Regions from separate parts of the Paenibacillus jepli genome, predicted to be linked through region 3. Evidence: a T-box and tRNA genes for the amino acid it is inferred to sense, from the RefSeq annotation. Region 3 holds a T-box; the other regions hold tRNA genes.
The links. The T-box of region 3 lies ahead of argS (arginine--tRNA ligase). A T-box ahead of a tRNA ligase gene usually reads a tRNA of that ligase, here a tRNA-Arg.

Region 1 (3,276 bases), 3.7 Mb from region 3:
CCCGAGTCATCTATGGCACACCCGACCCGAAGGCCGGGTGTGCCGGAACATTAATGAATCTGCTGCAGGATGTCCGGTTCAACCATACCGCCGAGCTGATCAGCGGAGTGCATCAGGAGGAGTGCGCCGCACTGCTTACCCAGTTCTTCCGCCGACTGCGCGGCAGACCGATCTGATCGTCATTCGCGAGCGGCGGCACTATCCTCCATCTCCGATCGCTGCAGCAGCTGCAGGACGACGATCAAACGGTCCGCTTCTTCACTGATGGCTATAACATCGGGATCTGTCAGGCTTCCTCTCTCCTCGGCCAGTTCATGCAGTTGGAGGCGAAGCCGTTGAAGCTGATCAAGAAGTTTGGATTTATCGGATACTCGCCCCAAGAAGCTCGCCCCTATCCTAGACATTACTAGCTGTATGTATAGTATACGCGCTCTAGGATAAGGAATTTGTAAAAACCTGTCGACAACCCGAAGGCTTTTTTACGTAATAATCGACATCATTCTACAAAAATCTACATGCTTCACGGGGTCAATCTGCGTCGCCTTTGTGTATGTGCATACCCGCTCCTTTGGTTGCTCCCGGACTCTCCTGTCCTCCTGTGAGGACAGGCTCGACTTCCGCTACGTCTGCAACCCGGTGCTTCTCTTCATAGTACGTCTCGATCTGTCGTCTCAAAATGAAGCTTCTGAGCCGACCAGCATGATCTTGGGGCAGCCCGGTAAAGGAGGCGCCATAATAGAAGCCGTCTGCCGACCGGTCGGAACGGATGATCTCCAATCCACAAGGCAGATCAAACCCGAGATCCAGTCTGACCTCGAGCAGCCAGGTCCTGCTGATCCCCAGGTCAACGGTCAATTTCAGCCCCAGGCCGCCCATGCTCATGTTGTCGATGACGAAATCGACCGGTGACGGCATCGCCCACTCCTGCCGGCTGGAAGGATTCTTCATCGCATGCAGCGTCCCCGAGCAATCAACCTCTACCCGCGGGTACTCCCGCTTGTCATTGAAGCGCCGTCTGTTCTCCGGGGGATTGATGACCATGAGAGCCCCCCTGTGCTTGGCGATGACTGACGATTCAAAGACGAACATCCCGCTTCGGGAATAAATGATCAGCTTCACCTGCTCGCCCAGTACGAAGGTATCATATTGGGGCAACTCGACTTCAATGATCTCTCCCAGCACATAAGTGATTATACCGGTTGCAACGAAGTTTCGCTTCTCCACTGCTACCTTGGCGTCTACCAGGACGCCTACATCATTACCCTCCTTGCTGCCGTAGAGGGAAAGCTTCTGGATATTCCTCGTATGTTGATTCATCAGCGACTCAGCACCTTCCCCACATTAGACTCTCTATGGACAAGTATACCAGTTTTCTGCACATCCTACCATTTACCTAATTATAATTATAGGACTTGGGGCGTAATCACCATGCTATGGACTCAATCTGCAGACAGGTCTGTTCGCCCACGGTTCAGATGGCAGCTCCCTATAGATTGTGATATAATAATTATTGCTGTGGCCCCGTAGCTCAGCGGATAGAGCACACGTTTCCTAAACGTGGTGTCGGATGTTCGATTCATCTCGGGGCCGCCACCCGAATCCTATAACCAATGACAGCTGCCCTTCTGCGAGGCCACTGAAGAACTATCATATTTAAGTCTCAAATGAATTTACTAAACAAAAAAGGGGCACTGGACTCGCAACAAAAGCGAGTCCAGTGCCCTTTTTCGGGGTCTTTTCAGCTTCCTAATGTAAAGATTCGTTTCAGATTCACCACGAATATAGCCATGGCTCCTTGCATATGCATGCCGGATAGACCCGAGGATGTGGCCACATCATACCCGTGCCTGTGCTTGAGCTCGCTGTTCTTCGCTTCAATTTTGTAGCGCTCTTTGGCTTTTTCTTTGAAAGCCTCACTTTCCTGAAATGCCATTTGTTCGGCGTGCGCCCCGGATTTAATGGTGACGGAGTACGTTTTGCTTTTGGCGCCCTCCTTGTAACAACCCGCTTTCAAGGGACACCTCTTGCATTGTTCTACATCGAAGTAGTAGGTGTCGGTTTGGTTCTTGCCCGTGTCCTTCTTGCCTTGACGCGCTTTGCGAATTGCCATGTGTCCTGCCTTGCACACATACATGCCCGCATCTTTATTAAACTCAAACTCGTCTTCTTTCTTGCGTCCCCCTTGCGTAATCTGCGGGTTTAACCGGGAGACCAGTTCCATATGATTCTTCTTGGTATAGATCAGGTTGTCTTTCTCCGAATACGCCGTGTCGCCAATCACGGTCTTTACGGTTACACCAGCCGCGATGCTTTTTTCAATGAGTGGCTGCAGTTGTTTCCCATCACTCTTCTCTCCCGTCGTTATGGTCGCGGCGGTAATGATCCGTTCCTCGCTCATGGCGTAATGGGTTTTGAATCCAAAGAACGACGAGTCGGCACTCTTATGACCGATTCGCGCATCCGGATTGCTCGAGAGACGAAGCTGCTCTACGTCATCATCAACGCACTCTTTTAGCACGTTCAGAGGCTCCGTAATCTTAGGCGTATGAGCGATGGGCAGCTTGGTCTCTGTCACTGCAATGAGTTGCTGGCAGTACGCAATTTCAGCCTCCAAGGTATCTACGGTATTCTTCGCTGGGAGTTTTGCTTTGAGTGACTCGTCGATGGCATAGATCGCTTTGCGCAATTTGCGGGAGCGATCTTGCAGGGTCTCTCGCGGGGATTTGTGGTTGTACCGCGCCTTCGTATGCGTCGCATCGACGATGATGGACGTGCTCTTCAGAACGCCCTTTTGAATCGCAAGTTCAACCGATTTTCCGATCAGCATGTCAAGCAGATTGAGATCTTTCAGCCGCAATTTGCGAAACTTGGTCAGCGAGCTCGGGTCGATGACCGGCTCCTCCGGTGCCATCTGCAGGAAGTACTTAAAGGACATGTCGTAGCGTGAGCGCTCGACAATGTCCACGTCGGATAGGTCAAAAATCGCTTTTAAGAGCAGATATTTAAACATCCGCACGGGGTCAATGGCATGACGTCCATTGTCCAGACAGTAGTTCGCTCGTAGCTCTTCGTACACAAACGAAAAATCCACCTGTTCGTTCAACTGGCGGAGCATGTTGTCTTTCGGAACGATCAGGTCATACAAGGACGTGTACGGGCTGAATGAAAACGAAGGTTGGTTCTGGAACAATGGGCTTCCATCCTTTCGAGGTCTCGATTAGAAATGTATTTTTTGCAAGGGCAGCCACCGGCACAGGAGCGGAGGGAAGAGGGAGG
Region 2 (3,276 bases), 4.1 Mb from region 3:
CGCTCCTCCGCCTCCGAGAGCCCGAACAGCTCGCTGACGATCGGCTCGATCTCCTCCACCAGGCGGCGCCCCGACTCGCTGATCCTCACGCCCGAGGACTGCACATCGAGCAGTCCGAGCGCCTTCAGCTCATCGATCTCGGCCCGCATCGTCCGCTCGCTCATCTGGAGCGAGCCCGCCAATGCCCGGCGGCCGATCGTATGGGATTGCTTCACCTGCTGGAGGATGGAGTATCGTTTGCGGAAGATATCCAACATGTCCGGCAGAAGCTGCTGCTGCAATTCGATGATTCTGCGCATCTTGCATTCACTCCTGTGGCTCCGGTTCTGGCTGCGCCGGTATTCTCCTGGCCGGCGCCTCCGGTTGGACGTTTTTTGTCCCGGTATATCGTTTTTAGTCCCACCTTTATTGTATCGAATATTCCCGCCGCTTGCAAGACTTGACATCATGATGTTATCAGGCTTCCACACTTGCCCGCCCAATATTAACAGATTCTTATTGTTGCCTTTGATGCGGGCTGCTTTACTGACACTCCGTCTACCATGCCCCACTGACTGGCGATGACTCCTGCTTGACCTGCTTGCGGACACAGTAGACCATATTCAAGCCTTTAACTACTTTTACGGCACTCATGCGGACAGACGATCCGTTAACTGGCTTGTTGACGCCCATTTGGCCTGTTCATCTGACAAATAGCGGATCGCCTGTCCGCACCTCCCGCATATTCAAAGCTTTGTTTGAATTAGACGCTGCTGTGTCCGTTCAACGTAGCCGGATTGTATAATGAAGCTAATCGCATCCTCCAGACTGTTGAAAAAGCGCCGATGGGTACGGAATCGATTCTGGAGAAGCGTAGCGTTCGCCTTTGTTCCCGGATTTCCCCCCTTAAAAGGGGTCCAAAATTCAAGAAATCTGGGAACAACAGCGATCGGAAGAACGATCCGTTACCTTGAGGCTTTATTTTTCAACAGTCTGATCCTCCCTATTATTCATCAGTCGCCGTCCCGGCATAATGTACCAGCGCCGACTTGTCTGAATAATCTTATTTCAGCGATGCCCTTGCTTTTTACTCTGATATCCCATATAATAAATCTCGCTATCCTCCATCCGTGGAGGGCAGATTTGCTGCTATGCGCCCGTGGTCCAATGGATATGACGTAGGCCTCCGGAGCCTGAGATCGAGGTTCGATTCCTCGCGGGCGCGCCATTTACTTACTAGCCATACTAATGACTAAGACCGCAAGGTCGCTTTTTTTTATCCGGTGTTTGACTATCTTTGACTTTTGTTTAAGGATGAATTATGATAAGACTATCAAGTCATTTTGACCACTATACGTTTGGAGGGAGCTCGATTGGAAATGAATTTCGTACCTATGGTTATTGAGCAGAGCAATCGCGGGGAACGCGCCTATGATATCTATTCCCGCCTGTTGAAGGATCGCATCATCTTCCTCGGCAGCGGTGTAAATGATGTCGTCGCCAACTCCATCATCGCCCAGATGCTGTTCCTGGCCGCCGACGATCCGGAGAAGGATATCAGCTTGTACATCAACTCTCCGGGTGGATCGATCACAGCGGGGATGGCTATCTTTGATACGATGCAATACATCAAGCCGGACGTATCCACGATCTGTGTAGGTATGGCCGCTTCCATGGGCGCCTTCCTGCTTGCTGCCGGCGCCAAAGGCAAACGTTATGCGCTCCCGAACAGCGAAGTGATGATCCATCAGCCGCTCGGCGGAGCCGAAGGCCAAGCCAGCGATATCGAGATTCGCGCCAAGCGCATCCTGAAGATGCGCGACAAGCTTAACCACATCCTTGCCGAACGTACCGGTCAGCCGCTGGAGCGGATCGAGAAGGACACCGACCGCGACTACTTCATGAGCGCCGAAGAAGCTCAGAAGTACGGTCTCGTCGATAAAGTCATCGAGAAAATCTAAGCTGCCGCTAAGTCAGCAAGTTTCCGCCAGCCCCGTACCCGATGCGGGGCTGGTGTCTCCTCGAATTCACATACCACACTCCTCTCGATATGTCAAGAAAAATTCAATCCTCTGAATTGCGGAAGACGCACTATCCATTTCATGGTAAGATGTTTAACAAGCAAACCTCCCATAATCATACAACTCTAGGCTTGTTTTTGAAACCAATTAATGGAGTGCATTTTCATGAGAATGTCGAACCCCTTTCTTACGATGCGCAACTTTATAAAGTCCAGTCACCCGTATGCGTCGCAAGCTGCAGCTGCACCAGCTGAGGCTTCGATGCGCCGCAGATCGGATCGTTCAGAAAGCCTGACTTCAGCCGGATTCAAGGACAAGACCATGCTCCTGAAGCCGCTGAATGACAAGCATCTGCTGGAAGTTTACCGTGAAGCCAAGGCCATGCGTCTGTCCGACGACTTCATCCGTCTGATCGAGCATGCGCTGGATCAACGAGGCATCCTTCGCCAGGAACTTCAGCAGCGCTGATCGAGACGCTGTCTGTCCAAGCGCTCGGAGAAGACCGCACCCCGCCGGGGTGCGGTCTTCTGTCGTTCCCCGCCTATCACGCCACCATGCTCTCGCGGCCCCCATAGCATGTAGACACATCGCGCCAGCCTCCCATGCCGCCGACCCGTCTGACCCCCATCGGTCGCTGGCCTTCCAAGCCAAATTTTCGTTTCACGCCCAAAGAGGCATGCCTCATCCCCCCGCTCATGCGGCAGTTTGGAGCATGCCTCCTGCATCAGCCCCCGCCTCATACACATCGCATGAGAGGAGCCTCACAGCTCATATAAACTGCAAAAAAGCCCCTCAAGGGAGCCCTTCACGCTATGCCTGACGGCAGCTCTACAGGGCCGCCTATTGGTTCTCCAGCTCTTCCTTGCTCACAAGTGAGACTAAAGCGGTTACAGCTTGTTCTGCGTCCGAACCTTCTGCACTAATGTGAACTTCGGTACCCGAGCTGATCGCTAAGCTCATAATCCCCATGATGGATTTGGCATTCACTTTTTTATCGTCTTTCTCCACAAATACTTCCGAAGAGAACTTGTTCGCTTCCTGCACGAAAAGTGCTGCCGGTCTAGCATGGAGACCTGTCTTCAATCGAACGACCACCGGATGCCTTGTCATTAAAACCATACCCCCTATAACATATTACAATCCTGATTGATTAATTGGCATTGTTGGTTATTGCCTCGCGCCTGATACCAAGCCTTTTACACACTATTATAGCATTATAACACTGATCGCACTAGGTTGAAAAGTTTAGCCGTTTCTTATTTTTTCTGCAAGCTCA
Region 3 (3,276 bases):
CCAGTCGAAGGCCACGTCATGCATCCGGCTGCGGCTCAGATCATGGAATATCACCGCCCCCACGCCTACGGCCCTGGCAGCTATTCTCCGTTCGTCTGTCATCTGCGGATCTCTCGCTGCCATGATTGTCTCCGTCTTGTGCACCGCTTGGCGCAGCACGTCCTCCAGACGGACTACATTGCCCTTTCTTGTCGATAGCCCCTCTCCCTGGAAGCTGATCCTACCGAATGGAACATGCACCAGCTCGTCTGCCCAGTCGCAGCCCATGCGTTCGATGACTTTGAACCACTGCTGGAAGTGCAGGCTTTGGGAGTAATCCGTCACATAAATAAGCTTACTGCTGTTGTAGCGATGCTTGCGGTATATCGCCGCCGTGATGTCTCTGGTCGGATACAGCGAGCTGCCGTCAGACTTGAGCATGAGCACCGGCGGCATGCTATATTCATCCAGGCGGACAACCTGAGCGCCGTCATCTTCTTCCAGCAGTCCTTGCTTCTTCAGTTGCTGGAGCACTGCGTTCAGCTTCTCGTTGTAGAAGCTTTCTCCCGTATAGGCGTCAAAGCGGATGCCAAGCAGCTCATAGATGGATTGGAAGGCTTCCAGACTGATCTCCACAAACCATTTCCAGCGATCACGAACCGCAGGCTCTCCCTTTTCCAGACGTACAAACCATGCTCTCGCTTCCTCTTCCAGCTCTGGAGCGCTTTCGGCTTCTTCATGGAAGCGGACATAGAGCCGCAGCAGCTCCTCCATCCCGCCGCTGGCAATGCGGTCTTCGTTTCCCCAATGCTCGTAAGCAGCGAGCAGCTTGCCGAACTGCGTCCCCCAGTCACCCAGATGATTGACTCCGACACATGTATAGCCTCTGAACGCGAGGATCCGGTAGAGTGACTGGCCGATCACAGTAGAGCGCAAGTGGGCGATGTGAAACGGCTTGGCGATATTGGGCGAAGAGTAATCGATAACGACCGTCTGGCCGTTACCGGCATCTGCGGAGCCATAGGCGGCTCCCATCCCCTCCATCTCTTCCAGCAGCTTAACGGCAAACCGTTCCCGATTCAAATAAATGTTGAGATACCCGGATACCGCGCGCGCCTCGACGATGAACTCATCCTTCAGGATACCTGCCAACTTATCGGCGATCTGCTGAGGCGGGCGCCGCAGCTGCTTGCTCAGTTTGAAGCAAGGCAGCGATAAGTCGCCATGTCCCGGATCTGCAGGAAGTTCAAGCATCCCCTCAATCTGCTGCGCGTCAACACCCTCCATGTGCCCAGCTAACGCAGCGGCGATATGCTCGGTCATATTGTTCATAAGCCAACCCTCCTATAGAAAATAAAAAAGCTCCCGTCTCCATAAACATAGAGACGAGAGCTATTCCTCCCGCGGTACCACTCTAAGTGACAGCCGATCACGTCTGTCCACTCCAGGGCTTGTAACGGCGCCTTGCCGGATCTGCCTACTGCGATTTCGGCAGACCATCTCACGGGTCCGTTCCATCCTGGCTTCCGTACCGATTCCCACCTGCCCCGGCTCGCTGCGACTCTCAGCCATGATGTACTATCCCGATCCATGATATTCGTGCATATGATTAGCTTATTTTATACTTCATTCTGGCAAGCGATGTCAAGTAAATTCAGGAATGTTGTTGTCACCTCCGGCGATTTAAGGTACCTTTAAAGGAGGAACGGAATCTGTCTCCGGAGGATTTGTCCGCCGGAATCATCGAGAATTGGAGCGTATGTCAGATGAGAAAATATAATTTTATGCGACCTATTCTATTGCTCGCGGTAGCTTTCTTCGTCTATAATGCCGTGTCCTCCCTATGTATCCTTGCCTTCGGGATGACGCCGGAGACGGCGGAGAATTATGCGTTCGTCGCCATGATGATCAGCGTCATCATCGCTTTTACCCGGATGCGCCGGGTCCAGCGCAACCAGGCCGGCGACAAACCGTCCTGAGCAAGAGCTTCCAGGGGCGGCTTGCAAGCGCTATTAATGGAACAGCTGCTACTCCTGGTAGCTGTTCCAATGCGCTTCGTCGGCCAGGCTCTGCACTTCCTCTGCCGTAATCAGATAATAGCCGTAGCCGTCCCGTTCATGCTTGCGCCACGCCCGTTGCTTGATGAACCTGGGACTAGCCTCTCCCCGTTCCTCGTCATAAAAGAGCAGGATGCCGTCCGACTTGCGCATCAGCAGGTCGTCGCGAGCGGATAGCTGCCATGTCCCTTGGTAAGGCTGCCGGCTCACCAGCCCGTAATAATCGACCTCCTTCACCAACTCCCTGTAGTACGTCTGTTTCTCCTCTTTCCAGTTCGCCTCCGGGTTCTCGTACGCCGCCAGAATCGAAACCTTCAAGTGAGGGTACGTGCTGCGCATCCCGATGACGACCTCGCACGCCCACAGGTCCACGCCGTATTGACCGGGCGTCAGCACCCATTCCAGCCCATCCTCGACCAGCGGGATCAGCCTCGCTTCGATGGCTTGCTTGATAAAGGAGATACCGGGATGCTTGTCGTCATAAATATTCAGTTCGTGGGCTCGGTAGCCCGTCACCAGCAGATTTTTCATCGGTTCCTTCCTTCAAGCCGGCCGCCCGCCTGGCGGACGATCATCAGTATTTCTAACAGTGTAGCGCGGGCGGCTGACATTTGCAAAAAAAATGCCCCCTAACGCGGAACTTTTGCAGTGAGCCTTGCGTCTATACCTTCGCATGGTAAATCCTGTTCTTCCATCCAATTGATCTCAAGGAGCGATGCACTAGTGAAACACCCATGGACGAGGACATGCCTGACAGTAGGATTGGCGCTATCGATCTTCGCCGGCTCGGCAGCGGCTGAGACCGCCCCCGGTTATCGCAGCTACACGGACCACTCATTGATCAAGCAGGACGGTACATATTGGACATGGGGCAGTCTGCAGCCCGTGCCAGTCCAGATCCACGGATTGGGGAATGTCGCAGCCGTTTATAACTTTGGTCGTGATCAAGACCGTAACGGATCGATGTATTATGTGAATTCCCTGATCCAGCTGGCCGACGGCACCGTACAGTATGCCGATTCCCTGAAGGCCGGGCAGCAGCCCCAGCTGACCGCCCTTCCCCATTTGGACAACCTGAAGCAGGTGCTCATCAGGCCTGATCTATTGCTGGTCGTTGATGGAAAAAATCGGCTGCATCTTATCCCCAACCGCGAGTACAGTATCACGCTTTCCGCTCTGCAGTCGAGCACTCCGCTGCCAGGAATAGAGGATGTTGACCAAGTCAGCATATACGAAGAAT

Region 1: it has a tRNA-Arg gene. The T-box ahead of argS (arginine--tRNA ligase) is inferred to sense a tRNA for this amino acid. The anticodon was not compared.
Region 2: it has a tRNA-Arg gene. The T-box ahead of argS (arginine--tRNA ligase) is inferred to sense a tRNA for this amino acid. The anticodon was not compared.

Annotation. Positions count from the first base shown of each region.
Region 1 covers NZ_JBDFMD010000001.1:3,270,544-3,273,819, forward strand. The annotation lists gene tadA (tRNA adenosine(34) deaminase TadA) at 1-176, shown strand, start outside; gene ABC336_RS14370 (Spo0E family sporulation regulatory protein-aspartic acid phosphatase) at 180-380, opposite strand; gene ABC336_RS14375 (PilZ domain-containing protein) at 529-1,317, opposite strand; tRNA gene ABC336_RS14380 (tRNA-Arg) at 1,518-1,593, shown strand; gene ABC336_RS14385 (IS1182 family transposase) at 1,739-3,190, opposite strand.
Region 2 covers NZ_JBDFMD010000001.1:2,864,391-2,867,666, forward strand. The annotation lists gene ABC336_RS12695 (sugar-binding transcriptional regulator) at 1-299, opposite strand, end outside; tRNA gene ABC336_RS12700 (tRNA-Arg) at 1,133-1,207, shown strand; gene clpP (ATP-dependent Clp endopeptidase proteolytic subunit ClpP) at 1,359-1,940, shown strand; gene sda (sporulation histidine kinase inhibitor Sda) at 2,166-2,468, shown strand; gene ABC336_RS12715 (hypothetical protein) at 2,545-2,670, opposite strand; gene ABC336_RS12720 (HPr family phosphocarrier protein) at 2,841-3,110, opposite strand; gene whiA (DNA-binding protein WhiA) at 3,246-3,276, opposite strand, start outside.
Region 3 covers NZ_JBDFMD010000001.1:6,982,871-6,986,146, reverse strand. The annotation lists gene argS (arginine--tRNA ligase) at 1-1,311, opposite strand, end outside; T-box leader at 1,358-1,579, opposite strand; gene ABC336_RS29960 (hypothetical protein) at 1,746-1,958, shown strand; gene ABC336_RS29955 (SLOG family protein) at 2,007-2,567, opposite strand; gene ABC336_RS29950 (stalk domain-containing protein) at 2,760-3,276, shown strand, end outside.